DNA from 3 places in the Bradyrhizobium sp. AZCC 1610 genome. Region 1 is predicted to be linked to each of the others. Evidence: predicted binding sites of a transcription regulator. Region 1 holds the regulator's gene; each other region holds the start of a gene.
The links. The regulator HrcA, encoded in region 1, represses chaperone genes, less so after heat shock. The targets are predictions, from matches to a motif close to GTTAGCACTCNCNNNNNGNGAGTGCTAAC.
Positions count from the first base shown of each region.

Region 1 (6,693 bases):
AGGACAATACCCCTGTCACCATCGTGCAATGGCTGCGGTTCGGCTCCCAGACCTCGATGCGCATCATCGGCTCTTCGCCGCGAACCGACTGGGCCAAGGCGTTTCCCCGCTTCCGCGCCGTGCGCGACGGAATTGCGCCGCGGACCTGATCGGCAAATTCGCAAAGCCCGCCAAAATTTCGGGCTTTCGTTCGTACACGAATGGAACTAGCTTTTGTCCTCGTCGGGTTCATAACCGGGGAGATGCACCGTGGTTACTCGCAGGCGGGCTCTGAAAGGTCTAGGCGCGACGTCGATAGCGGCCATGGTCCCAGGTGCGCTGCGCGCCGCACCGGTCAAGCCGGACGACGCATCTGCGCTGCTTGTCATCGACGTCCAGAACTGTTTCCTGCCCGGCGGCAGTCTCGCCGTCAAAGACGGCGACCAAGTCGTGCCCGTCATCAACCGCCTCGCCAAGGGCTTTGCCAATGTGGTGATGACGCAGGACTGGCACACCGCGGGCCATGTCTCGTTCGCCTCCACTCATTCCGGCAAGAAGCCGTTCGAAACCGTCGATCTCTCCTACGGCAAGCAGGTGCTGTGGCCCGACCACTGCGTGCAGGGGACCGAGGGCGCGTCGCTATCGAAGGACCTCGCGATCCCGCATGCCGGGCTCGTCATCCGCAAGGGTTTCAACAAGAACGTCGACAGCTATTCGGCCTTCACCGAGGCCGACGGCAAGACCACGACGGGGCTCGCCGCCTACCTGAAGGCGCGCAAGGTGAAGCGGGTGTTCCTCGCCGGCCTCGCCACCGACTTCTGCGTGGCATGGTCAGCGCTCGACGCGCGCAAGGCCGGCTTCGAAACCTATGTGATCGAGGACGCCTGCCGCGGCATCGACACCCAGGGCTCGCTCGCAAAAGCCTGGGCCGACATGACCAAGGCCGGCGTCAAGCGCATCCAGTCGAGCGATATCGCGGCTTAACGCCGTACCCTCTCGCGGAGGTCAGGGATGTCCGATGTGACGGCACCGGTCGCGTTTGAGTTGGCGCGTCGTCCGCCTTCACAGCGCATGGCTGGTCTCATCTCCGGAATGACCGGTTACCGTGAAACGGCGCGTGGCCGGTTTTCCCAGCGCGAGACCGCATCGCTGGTGATACCCCTGATCATCAGCTTCGGCACGCCGTTCCTGATCGCGCTCGGGCGCGAGCCTGATGCCGCCGACCGGCAGCCGAGCTTCGCCGCCGGGCTTTACGCCGGCCCGGTCCTGATCGAGTCCGACGGCGGCGCCGAATGCGTGCAGGTGGATTTCACGCCGCTCGGCGCCTACCGATTCTTTGGCAACGCCGTCGTCGATCTCGCCGCGCGTATGGTCGACATGTCAGACGTGCTGGGCCGTGAAGGCCGGCAACTGCGCGAACGGCTTGGCGCGACGCCCCTTTGGCAAAACCGTTTCGACCTGGTCGAGGATTTTGTTGCTGATCGCGCCAACCACCTGCCGTCCCCGGAGATCGAATTCGCCTATCGACGATTGGCGCGCACGGCGGGCGGCACGCGGATCACCGCGCTCGCGAAAGAGATAGGCTGGAGCCGCAAGCACCTGGTGTACCGTTTTCGATCCGAACTCGGTCTCGCACCGAAGCCGGTTGCCCGCATCATGCGTTTCCATCGAGCCTGTCGGCTCGCACATGCAGGAGAGGCGCACGGCTGGGCCGGGATTGCGGCCGAGAGCGGTTATGCCGATCAGGCGCATCTCGCCCGCGAATTTTCAACCCTTGCCGGCGAAACGCCAACGTCGTGGGCCCAACGGCTGGCCCTGACCGACAGCCGCCTGATGCGCCCGCTGGACGAACTGGCCCGGTAACAAATCTTCAAGCCGGCGCTGCCGCGCTTGGGCATATTGGCGCGGGAGCCATCAGCAAGGAGGTTTTCCGTGACCAACCAAAGCGAAATCGAAGCGCCGCGCATCTATCCGACGATGCGCTGCCGGGATACCGAGGCCATGATCGGCTGGCTGAAGGACGTGGTCGGCTTCACCGAGCGCGTCGTCTACCGCAACGGCGACACGGTGCAGCATGCCGAACTTGCCTACGGCGCCTCGCTTCTGATGCTGGGCCAGTCCCGCGACGACGAATACGGCAAACTCGTCGGCGATATCGGCGGCCGCCGCACCGACGCGCTCTACGTCGCCGTCGACGATCCCGACGCGCTGCATGCCAGGGTCAAGGCATCAGGCGCAAAGATCGAGATGGAACTGCACGACACGGATTATGGCAGCCGCGACTTCGCCTGCCGGGATCCAGAAGGCAATCTCTGGAGTTTTGGCACGTACCGGCCGAAGGCGGACGAGAAGCCGTAGAGCGTTTTCGAGTCCGGCTCAGTTCGTGACGTCGGCGGCCGGCGCGGCCTTGGCGCCGCCCTTGGAGACGGCGACCAGCGCCGGGCGCAGCACGCGCTCGCCGATCATGAAGCCGGCCTGCACGACCTGAACCACCGTCCCGGACGGAACGGATGGGTCGGGCACTTCGTACATCGCCTGCTGGAAGTTGGGATCGAACTTCTCGCCCGATGGATCGAACTTCCTGACGCCGTTCTTCTCCAGCGTGTTGAGCAGCGAGCGCTCGGTCAGTTCCACGCCCTCGATGAAGGCCTTGATGCCAGGGTCGGCGGTCTCCCTGGCCTCGGCCGGAATCGCGTCGAGCGCGCGCTGCAGATTGTCGGCGATATCGAGAATGTCGCGCGCGAAGCCCGTGATGCCGTACATCTTGGAATCGGCAACCTCGCGCCTGGTGCGCTGGCGCAGGTTCTCCATTTCCGCCAGCGTGCGCAGCATCTTGTCGCGCGTCTCGGCCAGTTCCTTGGTCAGTGCCTCATTCGATCCTTCCTCGGGATCGTCGGGCATGATGTAGGGTTTTGAGACCACGGGCTCGCCGGTCTGGGCCGGTTTCACCGCATCATCACTCGGCCGGTTCGGATCGGTCATAAGGCTGCCTTCTCAAAAAACGTATCTGGTTCGATGGGGATTTGCTGAGCGGGATATCGTGCTTTGGGGGTCGAAAATCAAGCTTTCCATAGCGTTTTCGAGCGAAGTGGGCACCGGTTCGCGTGAAGAAAATGCGTCAAACCAAAAAAGTCCGGGATTGAGGTCCTATTCGGGCAGATTAGCCACGCAGCATCCGGCTGACGATCCGGGCGGCGTAATCCACCGTCGGAATCACCCTTGCATAGTTCAGCCGCGTCGGCCCGATCACGCCGAGAACGCCGACGATGCGGCCCGCGGCATCGCCATAGGGGGCGATGATGGTGGAGGAACCGGACAGCGAAAACAGCTTGTTCTCCGATCCGATGAAAATCCTGACACCTTCGGCGCGCTCGGCCCGGCCCAACAGATCGATCACGCCGCGCTTGGTCTCGAGATCGTCGAACAGCGACTTGACGCGTTCGAGATCCTCCAGCGCGTGCAGGTCTTCCAGCAAATTGGCATGGCCGCGCACGATCAATTGCCGGTCGTCGTTGTCGCCGCCGGACCAGCTTGCGATGCCGGCCGCGATCACCTTCTGCGTCAATTGATCGAGTTCGGCGCGGCTCTGCGTCAGCGCGGTTTCGAGCTCAAGGCGCGCTTCCGCAAGCGTCCGCCCGCGAATCCGCGAATTGAGGAAGTTGGTCGCTTCGGTCAGCGCCGACGAGGGCACGCCGGGCGGCAGCGCCAGCACGCGGTTTTCGACCTGGCCGTCTTCGCCGACCAGCACCACCAGCGCGCGCTCCGGCTCCAGCCGCACGAATTCGATGTGCTTCAGCCGCGAATTCGATTTGGCGGTCAGCACCACGGCGGCGGCCCGGGTCAGGCCGGACAGCCGCGTCAGCGCTTCGCCGAGCGCCGCCTCGACTGATTGCGCGCGCCCGACGGATGCGAGCTGGCTCTGGATCGATTCCCGTTCCGGTTCGGTGAGGTCGCCGACCTGCATCAAGGCGTCGACGAAGAAGCGCAGGCCAAGCTCGGTCGGCAACCGCCCTGCCGAGGTATGCGGCGCATAGATCAGGCCGAGCGCTTCGAGGTCCGACATCACGTTGCGGACGGAGGCCGGCGACAGCGGCACCGCGATCAGGCGCGAAATGTTGCGCGAGCCGACGGGGTCGCCGGTGGCGAGATAGCTCTCGACAATTTGACGAAAAATGTCGCGCGAGCGCTCGTTGAGCTGGGCGAGCCCGGCGTGCGGCGCGATCAGGCCAATCGGATCGTGGTGGGCCACGGGCTTAACTCCTTGGACAGCCCCTAATTTGTCGCTCCGGCGGGCCAATGACAAGCGTCCCTTTCCTCCAAACAGGGCCAAAGGCCCTTGCCGCTGCGCACGCCCCCACCTACAAGCACCGCAAACGCATTTTCGCTCGATCTTCGAAAGGATTTCCCATGCGGCCAAGCCGCCGTGCGCCCGATCAGCTGCGCCCCGTGTCGCTGGAACGCGGCGTCGTCAAATACGCCGAAGGTTCTTGCATGGTGAAGTTCGGCGACACCCATGTGCTGGTCACGGCCACGCTGGAAGAACGGCTGCCGCCATGGCTGAAGGGCCAGGGCCGCGGCTGGGTCACCGCCGAATACGGCATGCTGCCGCGCGCCACGCTGGAGCGCACCCGCCGCGAGGCCGCCGCCGGCAAGCAGGGCGGCCGCACGGTCGAGATTCAGCGGCTGATCGGTCGTTCCTTGCGGGCAGCAGTCGACCTCGAAGCGCTCGGCGAGCGCCAGATCACGGTCGACTGCGACGTGATCCAGGCCGATGGCGGCACTCGCACCGCCTCGATCACGGGCGCCTGGGTGGCCCTTGCCGACTGCATCTCGTGGATGAAAAACCGCAACATGCTGAAGGCCAACGTGCTGCGCGACAATGTCGCGGCGATCTCCTGCGGCATCTACAACGGCACGCCGGTGCTCGACCTCGATTATGCCGAGGATTCCGAGGCCGAAACTGACGCCAATTTCGTCATGACCGGCGACGGCCGCATCATCGAGGTGCAGGGCACCGCCGAGAAGACGCCGTTCTCGCAGGACGAGTTCCTGGCGCTGATGGAACTGGCGCGCAAGGGTGTCGCGCGTCTGGTGGACTTGCAGAAGCTGGCCGTCGCGTAGTCTGATCGCACATGCACCGTCGAATCACCGGCGCCCTCGTGATCGCGACCCACAATCCCGGCAAGCTCGCCGAGATGCGGGAATTGCTGGCGCCGCATGGCGTCGAGGCCGTTTCCGCGGGCGACCTGGGCCTCGGCGAGCCCGAGGAAGGCGGCGAGACGTTTCGCGCCAATGCCGCAATCAAGGCAATCGCGGCGGCGAAAGCCGCGCAACTGCCGGCCTTTGCCGACGATTCCGGCCTCGTGGTCGATGCGCTGGACGGCGCCCCCGGCATCTACTCGGCGCGTTGGGCCGGCGAGGGCAAGGATTTCATGGCGGCAATGACGCGAATCGAGCGCCTGCTGCAGGAACGTGGCGCCACCACGCCCGACAAGCGAAAGGCGCATTTCGTGTCCGCGCTGTGCGTTGCCTGGCCGGACGGCCATATCGAGGAGGTCGAGGCCCGCACCGATGGAACTCTGGTCTGGCCGCCGCGCGGCACCGCCGGATTCGGCTATGATCCGGCGTTCCTGCCCGACGGGCACACGCGGACGTTTGGCGAGATGACCTCGATCGAGAAACACGGCCTGCCGCCGCTCGGCCTCGGCCTGTCGCACCGGGCGCGTGCCTTCGTCAAACTGGCGGAGATCTGCCTTGGCTAGCGCCGAACGCCACTACCCGAAGCGAACCGCCTTCGGTGTCTACGTGCACTGGCCGTTCTGCCTGTCGAAATGCCCGTATTGCGACTTCAACAGCCACGTCCGCCACGCGCCGATCGACGAAGAAAGATTTGCCCGTGCGTTTGCGCGCGAGATCGAAACCACAGCGGCGCGCGCGCCGGGACGCACCGTCACGTCGATCTTTCTCGGCGGCGGCACGCCGTCGCTGATGCAGCCGCAAACCGTAGGCTCAATCCTCGATGCAATCGGCAAGCACTGGCGCGTCGCGCCCAACGTGGAAGTGACGCTTGAAGCCAATCCCACCAGTGTCGAGGCAACGCGGTTTCGCGGCTATCGCACCGCCGGCGTCAACCGCGTCTCGCTCGGCGTACAGGCGCTGGATGATGCCTCGCTGAAAGCATTGGGCCGGCTGCACAGCGCACGCGAAGCTCTGGACGCGGTCGCGATCGCGCGCACCGCGTTCGACCGTTACTCGTTCGACCTGATCTACGCCCGCCCCGACCAGACGCCGCAGATGTGGGCCGACGAATTGAAGCTCGCGATTTCGGAAGCGGCCGAACATCTCTCGCTGTACCAGCTCACGATCGAGGAAGGCACGCCGTTCTACGGCCTGCACGCGGCAGGCAAACTGAAGACACCGGACGAGGCGGTTGCCCGCGCGCTCTACGATGTGACGCAGGAAGTCTGCGCGCATCATGGCTTGCCGGCCTACGAGATTTCCAACCACGCGCGCGCAGGCGCCGAATGCCAGCACAATCTGGTCTACTGGCGCGGCGACGAATATGCCGGCATCGGTCCGGGCGCGCATGGCCGCCTCGACATCGATGGCACGAGGCACGCGATCGCGACCGAAAAACGTCCCGAGGCCTGGCTGATGCGCGTCGAGGCCAACGGCCATGGCGTCGTGACCGACGATTTTCTCAACAGCGAAGAG
Region 1 is NZ_JAZHRR010000001.1:7,286,304-7,292,996, reverse strand. Features, by position in the region: gene V1279_RS35720 (hypothetical protein) at 1-149, shown strand, start outside; gene pncA (bifunctional nicotinamidase/pyrazinamidase) at 304-963, shown strand; gene V1279_RS35710 (helix-turn-helix domain-containing protein) at 991-1,842, shown strand; gene V1279_RS35705 (VOC family protein) at 1,957-2,337, shown strand; gene grpE (nucleotide exchange factor GrpE) at 2,356-2,961, opposite strand; gene hrcA (heat-inducible transcriptional repressor HrcA) at 3,140-4,228, opposite strand; gene rph (ribonuclease PH) at 4,387-5,100, shown strand; gene rdgB (RdgB/HAM1 family non-canonical purine NTP pyrophosphatase) at 5,112-5,741, shown strand; gene hemW (radical SAM family heme chaperone HemW) at 5,734-6,693, shown strand, end outside.

Region 2 (6,693 bases), 3.1 Mb from region 1:
ATCCCAGCATCGCGATTTCTTGGCGTCTTTAACCGCAGTCCCGCGATCCGACGCATGGTTCAGAATCACGTCAAGGCGATGTTGATGCAGTTCCAGCTCGGCCTGGCCTGCAATGCGCTGCACCCGGTCGAAGCCCGCATGGCCCGCTGGCTGCTTCAGCTTCGCGACCGCGTCGATCATGATGTGCTCCCGCTCACCCAGCACACGCTGTCGCAAATGCTCGGTGTGCGGCGTACGACCGTGACGCTCCTGATGCGCAATCTGCGCGCGCGCGGAGCGATCAGGTCCGATCGGCGAGGCCTGATCGAGATCGACCGGGCGCGGCTCGCTGCGGCAGCGTGCGAATGCCATCGGGTCATGCGTCTCGAAGTCGAGGAGATTTTCTCAACGAGTTCGGGCCAATCCCGCGCGAGGGGTCTGCTCGAAGAGAGGCGCATCCCCGGCGTCAAATCGAGCGACGTCAGGTGAGCGCGTTTCATGCGACCGCTTCATCCTCCAGGTCGCCACCTGCCGCTGCGGCGTTGGGCAAAGCCCCATCAAGGAGCTGATGCTCGGTCCGATCAGGTTCTTTGCAGCCAATCACGTTCGAATGCTTGCTCGGATGCCGCCTCGAGCTTCGCAATTTCTCGCAGCACCTTCGCCGTCTGGCGCAGCTGCTTGCGCTCGGGACCCGGCTTTAACCGTCGTGCTTCATCAAGAATGTCCTTGGCCTGCAGCAGCCAGGTGGATGTCTCATTTGAGATTTGCATGCGCGGCATGGTGTCCCCCATCGCCATAATCACGTGATCCGTGTCGATGATTAAGCCGGGGCGGCCGCCCGGCGATGCTGCACCCGAATGCTCGGTTCGTCGACCCAGGCTTCGCGCGCAAACCAAGCGTGATCGGTGTGGCAGATCACGCAACGCGTGCGCGAGAAAAACACCGCGCGGCGCCCGAAGCTTTCGCGATCAGTCTTGATGCCCGTGGGAATCGCGTGTCCGGTTTGCGGACATTTGATCATCACCATACCCATGCCGTTCTCCCTTGCGATCGTCTTTATGGATTTTTACAAATAAGTACCGGCCGGTTGGAGTGCGCCTGTCGGTGCGGGTTACTTGGGGGGCATCGCGCACCTTGTTTGGTCGAGCAAGGCCAGTGGGGGCTGCATGCTCGCCGGGCTTATTCCAACCGGCCGGATCTCTCCTCAAACGAATCCTCAGTCGTGAATCGGGCGGCTTTTTTAACCTGCTCGGTGGAAAGCCTTGGTGAAGTGCTTCCTGATCGGCTCGCCCGTTTCCGTTGCGAGCTTCTGGGTGAGCGCCCATAATTCTCTGTTCTGGTCGGAAGCGGTGTTAAACGCCTTGCGCGTTTGCGCCGCCGACAAGGTAAAGACATCGGTCGCTGACTTGCTGCCGCAGAGATCGATCAGAAAATCGAACGCAGAGGCGGCATTGGCGTTTGAAATTTCAATTACCTTCAGCCCGTAGTCGGTCGCGCTTCTGGCGTTGCCCGAATAGGTCTCGCGCAGCGCTTCCGTCATCTCCTCCGACGCGGCCCTGATCTTTTCAAAACCTTCCCGTGCGCGGGCGAGGGCCTGCTCATTGCCGCCGATGCCAGCCAAGCCGATCTTCGAGAAGTCCGGCAGCGGCATCCCGAAAACATTGGTTCCGTTCGGTGTCACTTTCATTTCGCTTTCATTCACGCAACATTACTCCTCTCAGGCGAAAGCATTCTCCGCGACGCTCGCAAGCGTCACGAGAGCTCGCGCTCCGTGTTCGATCAGATTTTGGATGAGCCTTGATTAGCCCCGACCCGATACGACTTTGCGCTAAGAGAAGGAGTGCGTCGGTTCGAATTGCGACTCTCGCGCGAAATTTTTTCCGGATTTGTCAATACAAACGATGGTATATTTTACACAACGCTGTGCATAACAAGGATATCCGAGGACGCAGGAAGCCTTTTCTTCAGCGTAGCGTTGCGGGGGAAATTCCCGCGTTGTGTGGCGGGCATCACCATCGTCCTGCCCAAACAAAAACCCCGGCATTTCTGCCGGAGTTTTGCATTTTTCGAGCGAGGTCCCGGTTCTGCGGAGCGGCATGAATGCCGCACCGCGCCCGGGAAAGGCTGGATCAGAAGTCCATGCCGCCCATGCCGCCGCCCGGAGGCATGCCGGCGCCGGCGCCCTGGTTCTTCTTCGGCAGTTCGGCGATCATGGCTTCGGTGGTGATCAGCAGAGCCGCGACCGAGGCCGCGTTCTGGATCGCCGCACGAACGACCTTGGTCGGGTCGATGATGCCCTTGGAGACCAAATTGCCGTATTCGCCGGTCTGCGAGTCGAAGCCGTAATTGTACTGCTCCTTCTCGAGGATCTTGCCGACGATGACGGAGCCGTCTTCACCGGCGTTGATCGCGATCTGGCGGGCCGGCGCGGACAGCGCCTTGCGCACGATCTCGACACCGGTCTTCTGGTCGTCGTTCGCGGTCTTGATGCGCTTGAGCTGCTCGGAGGCGCGGAGCAGGGCGACGCCGCCGCCCGGCACGATGCCTTCTTCCACCGCCGCACGGGTCGCATGCATCGCGTCATCCACGCGATCCTTGCGCTCCTTGACTTCGACTTCGGTCGCGCCGCCGACGCGGATCACCGCGACGCCGCCTGCGAGCTTGGCCAGGCGCTCCTGGAGCTTCTCGCGGTCGTAGTCCGAGGTGGTTTCCTCGATCTGCGCCTTGATCTGCTGCACGCGCGCCTCGATGTCGGCCTTCTTGCCGGCGCCGTTGACGATGGTGGTGTTTTCCTTGTCGATCATCACCTTCTTGGCGCGGCCGAGCATCTGCAGGGTCACGTTCTCGAGCTTGATGCCGAGATCTTCCGAGATCGCCTGACCACCGGTCAGAACCGCGATGTCCTGCAGCATGGCCTTGCGGCGATCGCCGAAGCCCGGAGCCTTGACGGCCGCAACCTTGAGGCCGCCACGCAGACGGTTGACGACGAGGGTGGCAAGGGCTTCGCCTTCGACGTCTTCCGCGACGATGACCAGCGGCTTGCCGGTCTGCACCACGGCTTCGAGCAGGGGCAGCAGTTCGTTCAGCGAGGAGAGCTTCTTCTCGTTGATCAGGATGTAGGCATCGTCCATCTCAACGCGCATCTTGTCGGCGTTGGTGACGAAGTAGGGCGAGATGTAGCCGCGGTCGAACTGCATGCCCTCGACGACGTCGAGTTCGGTCTCGAGCGACTTGGCTTCTTCAACCGTGATGACGCCCTCGTTGCCGACTTTCTTCATGGCATCGGCGAGGAACTTGCCGATTTCGGCGTCGCCGTTGGCGGAGATGGTGCCGACCTGGGCGATTTCCTCGTTCGAGGTGACCTTCTTGGAGTTCTTGACGAGGTCGGCGACCACGGCTTCCACCGCGAGATCGATACCGCGCTTCAGATCCATCGGGTTCATGCCGGCGGCGACCGACTTGGCGCCTTCACGGACGATTGCAGCCGCGAGAACGGTTGCGGTGGTGGTGCCGTCGCCGGCAGCATCGGCCGACTTGGAGGCGACTTCGCGCACCATCTGCGCGCCCATGTTCTCGAACTTGTCGTCGAGTTCGATTTCCTTGGCGACGGTGACGCCGTCCTTGGTAATGCGGGGAGCGCCGAACGACTTGTCGAGCACGACGTTGCGGCCCTTCGGACCGAGCGTCACCTTGACGGCGTTGTTAAGGATGTCGACGCCGCGCAGCATGCGGTCGCGGGCATCGACGCCGAATTTGACTTCCTTGGCTGACATATTTGATTTCCCTGAGTTGATCTTGGTCTCTCACCCTGTCGGGGAGGCGCCGCGCGGGCGCTCCTCAGGGTGAGCGGTGCGGGCGAAGCGCTTAGGCAGCCTTCTTCTTGCTGGCGGGAACGTCGGTGAGAACGCCCATGATGTCGGACTCCTTCATGATCAGGAGTTCTTCACCGTCGATCTTGACCTCGGTGCCCGACCATTTGCCGAACAGCACGCGGTCGCCGACCTTGAGGTCGATCGGGATCAGCTTGCCGGCTTCGTCGCGGCCGCCCGGGCCCACGGCGGTGATTTCGCCCTGCGAGGGCTTTTCCTTGGCACTGTCCGGAATGATGATGCCGCCAGCGGTCTTCTCTTCGGCGTCGATGCGCTTGACCACGACGCGGTCGTGAAGCGGACGGAATTTCATGCAGTCCTCCTAAGTTTCTGAAGATGTTGTCGAATTCTGGAATTTTGGCAGTCCGGGCAGGCGAGTGCCAGCTCGGCTGCGGTGGACATAAGCCAGTCTTGTTCGGGGGACAAGGGCTTCTAGCAGAAAAATTGGCACTCAAATATGACGGCTGCCAATTTGATTAATCATGATTAACCGGGGCGGCGGGGCCCCGGGACCCCGTATTAGCACGTGCGGTAAGGTGCTGCTAACGCGACCTTTTTCAACAGATCGTTAAACATTTAGGCTTGTGATGGGTTGGTCTCGTGCGTCACATTTCTCTCATGTGAGCGCATCTCCGCCGGGGTGGCTCGGTGTGTGGCCACCACGTGAAATGCGCTTCCAGCAATGGAGGTTTGGCATGGTCTCGCAGGTTGGAGTTGCTTCCGACGATTTCCGGAAGCAGGTGCTGGGTTACGGGCTGACGACGGCGCAAATCCTTTATCGGATGCCGGATCATCCCTCATTGCTGCAGACCTATGTCTGGCAGAACTACGATCTTTGCCCGAAATTCCCGGCGCTGAAGGATTTCCTCGCCTTCTGGCACGAGAAGCTCGATGGTCCGCTGTTCTCGGTGACGGTAGCGCATTGCAAGCTGATCAAGCCGGCCGAGCTGCGCGCCGTCGACGGCGTGTTCAGGCTGCATTGAAAGCGCGCTGATTTTGTAGGGTGAGCACGGCGCGAAGCGCGCCTTTGCCCATCCTGTGAAATTGAATTCGTGGTAGCCTCCCTGCATCAACAAGGGAGGCACCAATGGCCAAGCAGAAGGCGACATCAAAAGCCGCAGCCAAGACCGCGGTGAAGAAGAAATGGACGGGGCACCAGACCGCCGCCAAATCCTCCGCGCGCAAGACCATCAAGTCCAAGGGACGCGTGTCCGCCGCGAAGTCAAAGGCCGTCAAGTCCAAGGCGCGGCCGAAGCAGCGCATTGCCATCAGCCATCACCGCGAAGAGGATTTCAAGGCCGACGGGCTGCGCACCTACGCGAAATACCGCGACCTCGGCATCGCGGACGCGACGCACGGCCTGGCGCAGGCGCATGTGATCCGCCTGCAGGGGCCCTGCAATCCGGCGGAAGTTTCAAAACTGCATTACCACGACGTCGAATTCCAGATGGTCTACGTGCTCAAGGGCTGGGTGAAGACCTACATGGAAGGCCAGGGCGAGACGCTGATGAAAGAGGGCAGCGCCTGGACCCAGCCGCCGCGCATCAAGCATCTGATCATGGATTATTCCGACGACGTCGAATTGCTGGAAGTGATTTTGCCGGCGGAGTTCAAGACGGTGGAGTTGGCGAGTTGATCTTGTAGCCCGGATGGAGCGAAGCGAAATCCGGGAACGGTAGGAGCGATTGAGCAAGAGTCCCGGATTGCGCTCCGCTCCATCCGGGCTACGGGCTGCCGGGCTACGTCATCACCCCCACCACTGCGCCCATCAAACACGTCGTCAGCGTGCCCGAGACGATCGACTTCAACCCCAGCGCATTGATCTCCTCGCGCCGCTCCGGTGCCATCGTCCCGAGGCCGCCGATCATGATGCCGAGGCTGGCAAAATTGGCAAAGCCGCACATCGCATAGAGCATGATCAGCCGCGAGCGCGGGTCGAGCGCATCGGTGCCGAGTTTCGACAGGTCGACATAGGCGATCAATTCATTGAGCACGGTCTTGGTGCCCATCAGGCTGCCCGCCGTGATCGCCTGCGGCCAGGGCAAGCCCATCAGCCAGCACACGGGCGCCATCAGAAGCCCGAGTAAACGCTGCAGCGAAATTTTGGCGCCGCCGATCTCGGGCAACAGCCCGAGGATGGCGTTGACGAGAAAGACCAGCGCTACCAGCACCAGCAGCATGGCGACGATGTTCAGGAGAAGTTCAAGTCCCGCCGTGGTGCCCTTGGCGATGGCGTCCATCGTGGAGGAGGCATGCATGTCGGGATCGGCCAGTGAGCCGCCGGTGCGCTTGTCCGAAGTCTCCGGAACGATGATCAGGCTGACGAGAATGGCCGCCGGCGCGCCCAGCACGGAGGCGATGACGAAATGCGCCGCCGCATCCGGGATCAGCGGCGCAAGGAAGGTGGCGTAGAGCACCAGCACGGTGCCGGCGATGCCGGCCATGCCGCCGGTCATGACCAGGAACAATTCGCTGCGCGTGAGCTGCGCCAGATACGGGCGGATGAACAGCGGCGCCTCGACCATGCCGAGAAAGATATTCGACGCGGTCGACAGTCCCACCGCGCCGCCAACGCCGAGCGTGCGCTCCAGCATCCATGCCATGCCGCGCACGATCGGCGGCAGCACGCGCCAATAGAACAGTAGCGTCGTGAGAACGCTCATGACCAGCACAATCGGCAGCGCCTGAAACGCCAGGATGAAATCCGCACCCGGCGCCTTGAGGTCGAACGGCAGCGCGCCGCCGCCGAGGTAACCGAACACGAACGACGTGCCGGCGCGGGATGCAGCCGAGATGGTGTTGACGGCGTCATTGATGGCGCCGAACGCCTTCGCCACCGGCGGCA
Region 2 is NZ_JAZHRR010000001.1:4,158,900-4,165,592, reverse strand. Features, by position in the region: gene V1279_RS20700 (Crp/Fnr family transcriptional regulator) at 1-468, shown strand, start outside; gene V1279_RS20695 (hypothetical protein) at 561-776, opposite strand; gene V1279_RS20690 (hypothetical protein) at 800-1,012, opposite strand; gene V1279_RS20685 (phasin family protein) at 1,220-1,681, opposite strand; gene groL (chaperonin GroEL) at 2,109-3,752, opposite strand; gene V1279_RS20675 (co-chaperone GroES) at 3,844-4,161, opposite strand; gene V1279_RS20670 (usg protein) at 4,544-4,831, shown strand; gene V1279_RS20665 (cupin domain-containing protein) at 4,936-5,484, shown strand; gene V1279_RS20660 (NupC/NupG family nucleoside CNT transporter) at 5,588-6,693, opposite strand, start outside.
Region 2: the regulator HrcA is predicted to act here: its motif matches at 4,205-4,233, upstream of V1279_RS20675 (co-chaperone GroES).

Region 3 (6,693 bases), 6.7 Mb from region 1:
GGAGATTTTTCCGGACATCGACGTACTCTGTACTGTTCGTCATTGCGGGTTGGCGGCGGCTCGACAAACGCCGCTGCACGCGATCAATACAAATCAAAACCTAATCGGTTTGGTAAACAGATCAGGCGTTTCGATTCACCATTTCGGCAATGGCGCGCGGATTTGTCCGGTAGCGTTTATTTTGCGTGAACGCGCGCCCCTCATGGTTAATCGTTGGTGTGCGGCCGCGGGCAAAGCGTCGATACGCGATGTTCCGGCGTGAACCTCACGTTAAATCGCATCGGTTTAAGACACACGTGAAGTGAAGGGGTGGGAAAAACTCATGTCGGTCAATCGCAAACGTTTTCGTATCGAACAAGCTCTTCTGGGCGACGCGCCAATTATGATGCCTGCCGTCGAAGGCGGCGAGATCGGCCCGATGCATCGTGAGATCATGGCCGAGCTGCGCGCGATCCGCGCACAGATGGCGGGCTTCGGCCACACCCCCGCCGCTTCGACCGAGCAGTCGGGGATCACCACGCGCGAGATTGCCGAATCGCACGCGTTGCTGGAAACCTATCGCGCCCAGATCGAGCAGTGCGCGAAGCTCAAGGTCGAGCTCGACCTCATCCACGACGCCATCAACCGCACCAAGCGCGAAATCGCCACGCTGCACGGCAAGAGCTTTGACGGTCAGGAAATGGCCAAGGTCAATGGCGAGCTCGGCGCCGTCGTCGGCGGCACCGAACAGGCCACCCAGCAGATTCTCGAGGCCGTCGAGGCGATCGACCAGGCCGCCACCGCATTGTCCAAGAACATCTCGGCCGACCAGCAGAAGCTGCTCAGCGAGGATATCCAGGAACGCGTCGTCGCGATCTTCGAGGCCTGCAACTTCCAGGACCTTACCGGCCAGCGCATCAGCAAAGTGATGAGCACGATGAAGTTCATCGAACAGCACATCAATGCGATGATGGATATCTGGGGCGGCGTCGATGCCATCAAGGCGCACGCCCCCCCGATCGTGGATGCCCGCGAAGGCGACGCCAAGCTGCTGAACGGCCCGAAGCTGGACGGCGACGACGGTCACGCCTCGCAGAACGACATCGACGCGCTGTTCGATTGATCGGACTGGTTAACGCAGACTAAATAAAAACGCCGGCAGCGATGCCGGCGTTTTTTTCTGTTTGAGCGGCCAACTTCTCCCCTGTCGTCGCCCGCCTTGTGCGCAATTGTGCACTGGGGCGGGCGATCCAGATGCTATGGGGAGCGGCGGCGAGGGTGTGAATGCCCTCGAGCGCCGTGATCACGCAATGGAGCACCCCATGTCGCAATCGTTTGACGCCAGCAGGTCCCTCACCGCCTTCGAACAGGATAGCACATTGGTCGCAGTGATCGAGATGAGCCAGTCGAAGTGGCTCGTTGCGGCTGTGATCCCGGGGGTCGAGCGCCAGCCCCTGAAGAAGCTTGGTGCAAATGCGGACGCTCTGCTGAAGCTGTTGCAGCGCTGGCAGGATGAAGCGCGCAAGGCCGGGCGGACGGTCAGGCGGATCGTCTGCGCCTATGAGGCCGGGCGAGACGGATTCTGGCTGGCGCGCTGGCTGCAGGCGCGCGCCATCGAGACCTACGTCATCCATGCTGCGAGTATTGCGGTGTCCCGCGAGCACCGGCGCGCCAAGACCGATCGGATCGACACGGAACTGCTGATGCGATCGTTTCTCGGCTGGCTGCATGGCGAGAAGCGCCATTGCAGCATGGTCGCGATCCCGACCATGGCAGAAGAAGATGCGCGGCGGCCGAGCCGCGAACGGGAGAGCCTCGTGGGCGAGCAGACACGGATCGTCAACCGGATCAAGGGTGTCCTCGCCCTGTTCGGCATCGGCGGGTTCAATCCGAAGCTGCGCAAGGCGGCGCAGAAGCTTGCGACGCTGCGCACCGCGGAAGGAACGCCGCTGCCGCAGAATGCCGACGCGGAGCTGCGCCACGATCTGGAGCGGCTGCGCCTGGTGCGCGACCAGATCCGCATCATCGAGAGCGAACGGGTGCGCCGGCCCGCTGTTGCGCCGGCGGCTGCGACAGGTCCTCACGCGATGGTGCGTCTGATCGCAAGGGTTTTTGGCGTCGGCATCGAGACTGCCGACATGCTGGTGAATGAGGCGTTGGTGCGCAATCTGCGTGATCGCAGAGCCGTGGCGCGCTATGCCGGACTAACCGGCGCGCCGGACGAAAGCGGCAAGCGCCACCGCGAGAAGGGACTGGCCCGCGCCGGCAACGGTCGGGTCCGCCGCGGCATGATCCAACTGGCCTGGCGCTTTCTGATCTTCCAGAAGGATAGCCGGCTCGTCCGTTGGTTCCGCGAGCGCACAGCGGATGGCCGCAGCACCACGCGCAAAACCATGATCGTGGCGCTGGCGCGCAAGCTGCTCATCGCGCTGTGGCGGCTGGCAACCACCGGCGAGATAACTGAGGGGCTCAGGCTGCGCCCGGCCGGCACTTGACCATGCAGCTTCCGCAACTCCAACACGATTGACGGTTCAGCAGCCGGCAGTCTGCCGACGACATCCGAGGTGGCGGTGATCCGCCGGAATACATGGCCTTTGCGCCGCGACCCAGAATGGACCCGCCGCCCCGGAGCTTCGCCCCCCGATGCGCATGCATGCATCATGGTTCTGGTCCCGATCGATCAACCGAATACAAGTCTGCGACGCGGTATCGCGTCCACGGTGGGCTCGCCTCGGAAATCGTCCCTATGCCGCTAACGCCAAACCTCGTCCCGCCCTCAAGCCTGCCGCCGGGCTCACGACCGTCAAGGGCTGCGTCGCTCCGCGATGGCCTGCGGCCACCCTTGACCGTCGTTCCGCCCAGGCGGCTAGTCGTCTCGGGGTCGGGACGAGGAGATGTCGGTCTTCGTCGAACAAGGAGACGACAGCAATGATCTGACAACGATCACTCTTGATCACCCCCATACAAGTATTCCAGAGACGTCAGCGATTCAGCGGAGAAGCCGCGGCGTACTGGATGCCCCGCCGGAGCCTGTCATCGGGCGCGCATTCGCGCGACCCGTTGGCGGGGCATGACGGCAAGGGAATGCAGTTTGCCTCACGCCCGCGGCGCGCAGCGCACATAGACCATGTTGCCGTAACGGACCGCGGCATCCTTTTCGATGAAGCGGGTCACGAGCACGCGGCCGTCGAACGAGACGATCTCGCGGTCCTGGTCGCTGCCGGCGGGACCGGGCGGGCCGATATAGTTCTTGCCGCCCGGGCTGCCCTTGAGGCGCAGTTCCTGCGGGGTGGCCTGGTCGGCCAGATGCATGACGACGCCGCCGCTCTGGCCGGCGCCGATCACATAAGGCTGCTTGCACTGCCCTCGCGCCGCCGCTTCGGTGCGGGCGCGGTCATTGGGATTCTGGAACGAAGCGAGGCCCCAGCGGCCGACGATCTCGTCGGAGCGGATGGTCGCCGGCATTTCCGGCGCGAGGCCGGGCTCGGCGTCGGGGGGCGGACTGGACGACAGCGACGGCAGGCTCATGCTGCTGCACGCCGCCAGCAAGATCGTCAGCGCCGACGCGATCGCCAGATTGGCAACCGTACGCGCATTACGTGAGCTGATCATCGCATTCCCCCGAGCAAATCCTTGGCCGCTCCCGTCAAGCAGCCGATAAGCAGCCGCCGATAAGCAGCCAACCGCAAAAAGCCTGCCGGAGCAATGACGTCGGTTAAAATTACGCCGCTGCGCCGATTTGGTTTCCGTAGCACCATCCTATATTGGCCTCACCAAGGCTTTAACCCCCTTGTTTGCTTGACAGGATCGGCGCCAAGCCATATTCCCCGGCCCCACGTTTAGCACTCAAATACAAAGATTGCTAAGGGTCGTGCTGCCCCGCCCGGGGCGGCGTCGAATACCCGGTATTCCCAGCCATTTTCGATGGCACAGACCTGAAACCACGCCTTCCAAAGGAACTTCAAGAGGAGACGTCATGGCTAAATCCAAATTTCGTCCGCTGCACGACCGCGTCGTGGTAAAGCGCATCGATGCCGAAGAGAAGACCAAGGGCGGCATCATCATTCCCGACAGCGCCAAGGAAAAGCCGTCGCAAGGCGAAATCACCGCCGTGGGCCCGGGCGGCCGCGACGAGGCCGGCAAGCTGATTCCGATCGACCTTCAGGTCGGCGACCGCGTGCTGTTCGGCAAATGGTCGGGTACCGAGGTCAAGCTCGACGGCGAGGAACTCCTGATCATGAAGGAGTCCGACATCATGGGCGTGCTGAGCTGACCGAATAGACCCGAACCGCCGCCGCACACCAATCGTCATGCCCGGGCTTGACCCGGGCATCCATCATTCTTCGGAAGAGTCACGCGAAGGCGATGGATTGCCGGGTCAAGCCCGGCAATGACGGCGAGGAAGAGCAGCGGCTGATTTACCCCAATTTCCAGGAGCAATTCAAATGGCTGCCAAAGACGTTAAATTTTCCGGCGACGCCCGCGACCGCATGCTGCGCGGCGTCGATATTCTCGCCAACGCCGTGAAGGTGACGCTCGGCCCCAAGGGCCGCAACGTCGTCATCGACAAGAGCTTCGGCGCTCCCCGCATCACCAAGGATGGCGTCACCGTCGCCAAGGAGATTGAGCTCGAGGACAAGTTCGAGAACATGGGCGCGCAGATGCTGCGCGAAGTCGCCTCCAAGACCAACGACACCGCCGGCGACGGCACCACCACCGCGACCGTGCTGGCGCAGGCGATCGTGCGCGAAGGCGCCAAGTCGGTCGCCGCCGGCATGAACCCGATGGACCTCAAGCGCGGCATCGACATCGCAGTCCTCGCCGTCGTCAAGGATATCGAGAAGCGCGCCAAGCCGGTCGCCTCTTCGTCCGAAGTCGCCCAGATCGGCACCATCTCGGCCAACGGCGACGCGGCCATCGGCAAGATGATCGCGCAGGCGATGCAGAAGGTCGGCAATGAAGGCGTGATCACGGTCGAGGAGAACAAGTCGCTCGAGACCGAAGTCGACATCGTCGAGGGCATGAAGTTCGACCGCGGCTACCTGTCGCCCTACTTCATCACCAACGCCGAAAAGATGACGGCCGAACTCGAAGACGTCTACGTGCTGCTGCACGAGAAGAAGCTGTCCGGCCTGCAGTCGATGCTGCCGGTGCTGGAAGCCGTGGTGCAGTCGGGCCGTCCGCTGCTGATCGTCGCCGAGGACGTCGAGGGCGAGGCACTGGCGACACTCGTCGTCAACCGCCTGCGCGGCGGCCTGAAGGTCGCCGCCGTCAAGGCGCCGGGCTTCGGCGATCGCCGCAAGGCGATGCTGGAAGACATCGCGATCCTGACCGGCGGTCAGCTGATCTCAGATGAACTCGGCATGAAGCTCGAAAGCGTCACCATCAACATGCTCGGCCGCGCCGGCAAGGTGGTGATCGACAAGGAAAACACCACGATCGTCAAGGGCGCCGGCAAGAAGAAGGACATCGAAGCCCGCGTCACGCAGATCAAGGCGCAGATCGAGGAAACCACCTCGGACTACGACCGCGAAAAGCTGCAGGAGCGTCTGGCCAAGCTCGCCGGCGGCGTCGCGGTGATCCGCGTCGGCGGCGCGACCGAGATCGAGGTCAAGGAAAAGAAGGATCGCGTCGAGGACGCCCTCAACGCGACCCGTGCGGCCGTCCAGGAAGGCATCGTGCCGGGCGGCGGCGTGGCGCTGCTGCGCGCCAAGAAAGCCGTCGGCCGCATCCACAACGACAATTCCGACGTCCAGGCCGGTATCAATATCGTGCTGAAGGCGCTGGAAGCTCCGGTCCGCCAGATCTCGGAGAATGCCGGTGTCGAGGGCTCGATCGTGGTCGGCAAGATCCTCGAGAACAAGTCCGAGACCTTCGGCTTCGACGCCCAGACCGAGGAATATGTCGATATGGTCGACAAGGGCATCATCGACCCGGCCAAGGTGGTTCGTACCGCGCTGCAGGACGCTTCGTCGGTCGCGGGCCTGCTGGTGACCACCGAAGCCATGGTCGCCGAACTGCCAAGGGAGCCCGCGCCGGCGATGCCCGGCGGTGGCGGCGGCATGGGTGGAATGGGCGGCATGGGCTTCTAAGGCCTGGCTTTCCCAAGCAAACAGATCGAAGGCTGCCTCCGGGCGGCCTTCTTTTTTGGCTTTTTTTGGCGATGAAGCACGCCCGATCGGTTCCAGACGTGCTTGGCTCGAAAACTCTGCCGGGGTTTGCTACTTACGACCCCTGCCGATTCCATCGTTTCAGGGAATTTCATATGCGCGTGCGCTCCCTTCTCCTGCTCGGTCTGATCACGGTCTCCCCAAGCCTCGCTTTCGCCCAGATGAAACTTCCCTCCAAGACGGCGCCGGGCGCCATCGAGACACGCTATTTCACCGCAATCGACGGCCTGATGGACGGCAACGCCGATGTCATCCTGAAGGAAACCCGCCAGGGCAAGGCCGTCACCGCGGCCGTGCTCGACGTCTGTTACCCCGCCGCGAAGGGCTCCGACCGCAAGGACCGCTTCGTCGCCAATCTCGCCGTCCTCAACGGGCAGAACCTGACCGGCATCACGCAGAGCCTCGGTGACAAGCTGCCGGTCACCGTCAAGCTGTCGCGCAAGCCTGTCGGCGACACCTTCGAATTCCGCGGCCAGATCACGATTGGTCAGGCTGTCACCGAAGTGACCTCGACGGACAATTCCGATCTCAGCGAGAAGGAATT
Region 3 is NZ_JAZHRR010000001.1:630,818-637,510, reverse strand. Features, by position in the region: gene V1279_RS03140 (hypothetical protein) at 1-262, shown strand, start outside; gene V1279_RS03145 (L,D-transpeptidase) at 1-18, opposite strand, end outside; gene V1279_RS03135 (protein phosphatase CheZ) at 323-1,102, shown strand; gene V1279_RS03130 (IS110 family transposase) at 1,302-2,474, shown strand; gene V1279_RS03125 (hypothetical protein) at 3,076-3,591, opposite strand; gene V1279_RS03120 (co-chaperone GroES) at 3,956-4,252, shown strand; gene groL (chaperonin GroEL) at 4,425-6,071, shown strand; gene V1279_RS03110 (hypothetical protein) at 6,245-6,693, shown strand, end outside.
Region 3: the regulator HrcA is predicted to act here: its motif matches at 3,818-3,846, upstream of V1279_RS03120 (co-chaperone GroES).